Regions from separate parts of the Arthrobacter sp. ZGTC212 genome, predicted to be linked through region 1. Evidence: predicted binding sites of a transcription regulator. Region 1 holds the regulator's gene; the other holds the start of a gene.

Region 1 (2,199 bases):
GGCCGGATCCGTGGCAAATGTCGCAGGTCCGGGGTGAGGTTCCCGGCTGGCAGCAGCTTCCGTCGCAGGTGGGGCAGGTGACCGCGGTGTCGACCTCGATCTTCTTGTTGGTGCCGAAGACGGCATCCTTCAGATCGATGCGCACATTGATGAGGGCATCCTGGCCGCGGCGCGTCCGTGAAGCCGGTCCCCGGCCGCCGCCTCCGCCGCCGCCAAAGAAGGTGTCGAAGATGTCCTGGAAGCCGAAGTTCTGGCCACCGAAGCCGGCGCCGCCGCCAAAGCCGTTGTCGTTGCCGTTCTCGTTGCCGGTGGTGTCATAGATGCGGCGTTTCTGCGGGTCCGCGAGCACCTCATAGGCGTGGGTGACGGCTTTGAACTCGTCCTGCGCTCCGGGAGCAGAGTTAACGTCCGGGTGAAGCTTGCGGGCAAGCTTCCGGTACGCCTTCTTGATTTCTTCGCCCGTGGCGTCGCGTCCGACACCCAGGACCTGGTAGTGATCGCTCACTCGTGCACATCGCTTCCTGTAATTGGCAGTATCCGCGTTGTTACCGCGCCGCCCTCCGTCCGGAGGCGTCCACCGGCTGCTGTCGCCCGCGGGCGGCGGCAACCGGCGTAATGCTGCTGTATTCGTCTAACGTTTTTTAGTTGTTCAGTATTCGGGAAAGATAACGGGCCACGGCGCGCACTGTGGCCATGGTGTTGGGGTAGTCCATGCGGGTTGGTCCGAGCACCCCCACCTTTGCCGAAGAATCGGGTCCGTAACCGGTGGCTACGACTGATGCCTCTGAAAGGGATCCATGCGGGTTCTCCCGTCCAATCCGCACCGAGACACCTCTGGCGTCCTGCTCCATTTCCGACAACAACCGAAGCATGACGACTTGTTCCTCAAGTGCCTCCAGGATGGGGCCTATCGTCAGTGGAAAGTCTACTGTGGAACGGGCCAGATTGGCGGTGCCGGCCATGACCATGCGGTCTTCCCGGTTGATTCCGGCCAGCTGCTCCAGACAGTGCGCCAGCGCCGCGGCATTCCGCCTCTTCGGGGCGGGAACCTGGACGAGGCAGTCGGCCAGTTGTCCGGTTATCCGGGTCAGCGGCGTGCCGCTGAGTGCGGACAGGAAATGCTGCCGCAGCTCCAGCAGGTCCGGCTCGGTCACCTGGTCCGGAACCGTGATGACACGCTGCTCCACCCGTCCGGTGGTGGAAATCAGGACCACCAGCACCTGGGCCGGCGCCAGCAGGACAAATTCGATGTGGCGGACCTTGGCGTTGCCGAGATGCGGATACTGCACCACAGCCACCTGGTTGGTTAGCTGCGAGAGCAGCCGGACGGTCCGTTCCATGACGTCATCGAGATCCTCTGCACCCTCGAGCAGGGTCTGGATGGCCTTGCGCTCGGCGGCGGACAATGGTTTGACGTCTGAAATCCGGTCCACGAAAAGGCGGTAACCCTTGTCGGTGGGGATGCGTCCGGCGGAAGTGTGAGGTGCGACAATCAGGCCCTCTTCTTCAAGGGCCGCCATGTCATTTCGAATGGTGGCGCTGGACACTCCCAGCTGGTGGCGTTCCACCAGTGCTTTGGATCCAACGGGTTCGCGCGAATGCACGTAATCCTCAACAATGGCCCGGAGCACCTCGAGTCTGCGTGGTTCACTCATGGTTTTCCCTCCCTTGCTGATGTCCTGCCGGTGCTGAGTGTCCTGACAGCGGTTCCGAACAGGCATGCGGATTGGCGCCGGGCTGGTTAGCACTCACCCTGCCCAAGTGCTAAGTCTAATACGGATCGGCGGCGTTGCTAGCATTGAGGAGCCCGTGCCCGCACGTGCCGAATCCGCGCAGGAACCAACCGCAATCAGAGTGAGGGATACACCCGTGTCGAATTTTTCGTGGGGCCCGCAGGACATTAGCGCCCCGGCCCGGCGGGTATTGCCCAAAGTCGGCGCCGAGATCGGGCTCGTACTTGAAGACGTGCACAGCGGCTGGGTTGGTGCCGTGGTGCGCGTCGAGAAGTCCGGCGGCCTGCACCTGATGGTCCTGGAGGACCGGCGCGGCAAGACGAAGTCCTTCGAGCTGGGCTTCGGATTCCTTTTGGACGGGGAGCCCGTGGAGGTGGTTCCGGCCGTCAAGGCTGCGGCCCCGGTGTCCCGGCGGACGGCGTCGGGCTCTGTCCGGGTGGACAACGTCCGGGCGCGCACCGCGAGG
Region 2 (2,199 bases), on a different contig from region 1:
GTGGGGGCGATCTTGGAGAATTCTTCGTAGGAGTCAGCGGTGCGGCCGGACATGATGATCAGGTCGGGGGCGCCGGCGCTGATGGCCTCGAAGTCGGGCTCCTTCATGCTGCCGATCTTGGTGTAGTCATCGGAGCCGTACTTGGAAAGGCTTTCGGGGAAGTTTGCGGCGGGAACGCCGTCAACCTCGATACCCAGGGCATCCAGGGTATCCAATGCGCCGAGGTCGAACGTGTAGACAGTCTCCGGGTTCACGGGAACTTCGGTGGTGCCCTGGGTGTGTTCAACGGTAACCATGGTGGGCTCGGACGCATCGGCGGTGGCGTCCGCGTTGGCCGAACTGTCTGATCCGCAGGCGCTCAGGGCCAGGAGGGAGGCGAGGGCGGTCCCGGCGACAAGGCGGGACTTGAGGGTTTTCTTCACGTCAGGGGCTCCAGCTGTTCGGGTCTATCGTCCGGCCCGGCGGGGGAGGCCCGCCAATAGGACACAGATGTTTGCGTATTTAGGACATATAAATGTTTGCTAATTTTGCGCGCCTTTGAAAACTACAGGGTTAGGTGAGGCTAAGCAACTTTTATGTCCCGGTGAGCGGGCTTTGGTTACGGGGCGTCGTGACGCGGCAAAGTAAATTGGCACTCACCTTGACCGAGTGCCAGCCCTTGCATAAAGTCGGAGCTAGCACTCTCCCTGTGAGGGTGCTAATTCCTGAGGGAAGCGCCAACCGGCACCGCGACGACGGCCAGCGCCCACCGACGGTCCCTATCCGTTAGTAACTACGCAAAGGAGAGCCCGAGTGTCGGTCTCTATTAAGCCCCTTGAGGATCGCATTGTTGTCCGCCCCCTCGAAGCCGAGCAGACCACTGCTTCCGGCCTCGTCATTCCGGACACTGCAAAGGAAAAGCCCCAGGAGGGCGAAGTTGTTGCAGTAGGCCCCGGCCGCGTTGACGACAACGGCAACCGCGTTCCCGTGGATGTTTCCGAAGGTGACGTTGTCATCTACTCCAAGTACGGCGGAACCGAAGTCAAGCACGGCGGCTCCGAATACCTGGTGCTGTCCGCCCGCGACGTACTGGCCATCGTCGTTAAGTAGTTGAAAAAGGAAGACCCCGGCCAATCTGGCCGGGGTTTTCTGATGCAGGTGCAGATGTAGCTGTCGGAAAGGACACACACATGGCAAAGCAATTGGAGTTCAACGACTCCGCCCGCCGCTCGCTGGAGGCCGGCGTCGACAAGCTGGCCAACGCCGTCAAGGTGACCCTCGGCCCGCGCGGCCGCAACGTAGTGCTCGCCAAGACCTGGGGCGCTCCCACCATCACGAACGACGGCGTGACCATCGCCCGTGAAGTCGAGCTGGATGATCCGTATGAGAACCTCGGGGCCCAGCTGGCCAAGGAAGTAGCCACCAAGACCAACGATGTTGCCGGTGACGGCACCACCACCGCCACGGTGCTGGCTCAGGCCCTGGTCAAGGAAGGCCTGCGCAACGTTGCTGCAGGCGCCGCTCCGGGCCAGCTGAAGCGCGGCATGGAGACGGCCGTGGAAGCGGTAGCTGCACGGCTGCTGGAAAACGCCAAGGAAGTTGAGGGCAACCAGGTTGCCCACGTAGCTGCCATCTCCGCCCAGAGCATGGAGATTGGCGAACTGCTGGCCAAGGCCTTTGACACCGTCGGCAAGGACGGCGTCATTACGATCGAGGAATCCTCCTCGACGCAGACCGAACTGGTCATCACCGAAGGCATGCAGTTCGACAAGGGCTACCTGTCCCCGTACTTCGTCACTGATCCGGAGCGCCAGGAAGCCGTCCTCGAAGACGCGCTGATCCTGATCAACTCCGGCAAGATCTCCTCGGTTGCCGAGTTCCTGCCCCTGCTTGAAAAGGCGCTGCAGACCTCCAAGCCGCTGTTCATCATTGCCGAGGACATTGAAGGCGAAGCCCTGTCCACCCTGGTGGTCAACAAGATCCGAGGCACCCTGAACGTGGTTGCCGTCAAGGCACCCGGTTTCGGTGACCGCCGCAAGGCCATGATGCAGGACATCGCCACCCTCACGGGTGCGCAGGTTGTCTCCCCGGACCTGGGCCTGAAGCTGGACCAGGTTGGCCTTGAGGTGCTGGGCTCCGCCCGCCGCATCACGGTTACCAAGGACAGCACCACGATTGTCGACGGAACCGGCTCCGAAGCCGACGTCGCTGACCGCGTGG

The links. Region 1 encodes HrcA, which represses chaperone genes, less so after heat shock. Its sites were predicted from a motif close to TTNGCACTCGNNNNNNNCGAGTGCNAA; they were not measured.
Region 2: groES (co-chaperone GroES) is a predicted target of HrcA. The motif match lies at 629-655, and genes of this name have one in related genera.

The regions. Positions count from the first base shown of each region.
Region 1 covers NZ_PJIJ01000002.1:824,502-826,700, forward strand. The annotation lists gene dnaJ (molecular chaperone DnaJ) at 1-505, opposite strand, end outside; gene hrcA (heat-inducible transcriptional repressor HrcA) at 642-1,655, opposite strand; gene CXQ89_RS10475 (DUF3097 domain-containing protein) at 1,870-2,199, shown strand, end outside.
Region 2 covers NZ_PJIJ01000001.1:994,232-996,430, forward strand. The annotation lists gene CXQ89_RS04900 (siderophore ABC transporter substrate-binding protein) at 1-422, opposite strand, end outside; gene groES (co-chaperone GroES) at 793-1,089, shown strand; gene groL (chaperonin GroEL) at 1,170-2,199, shown strand, end outside.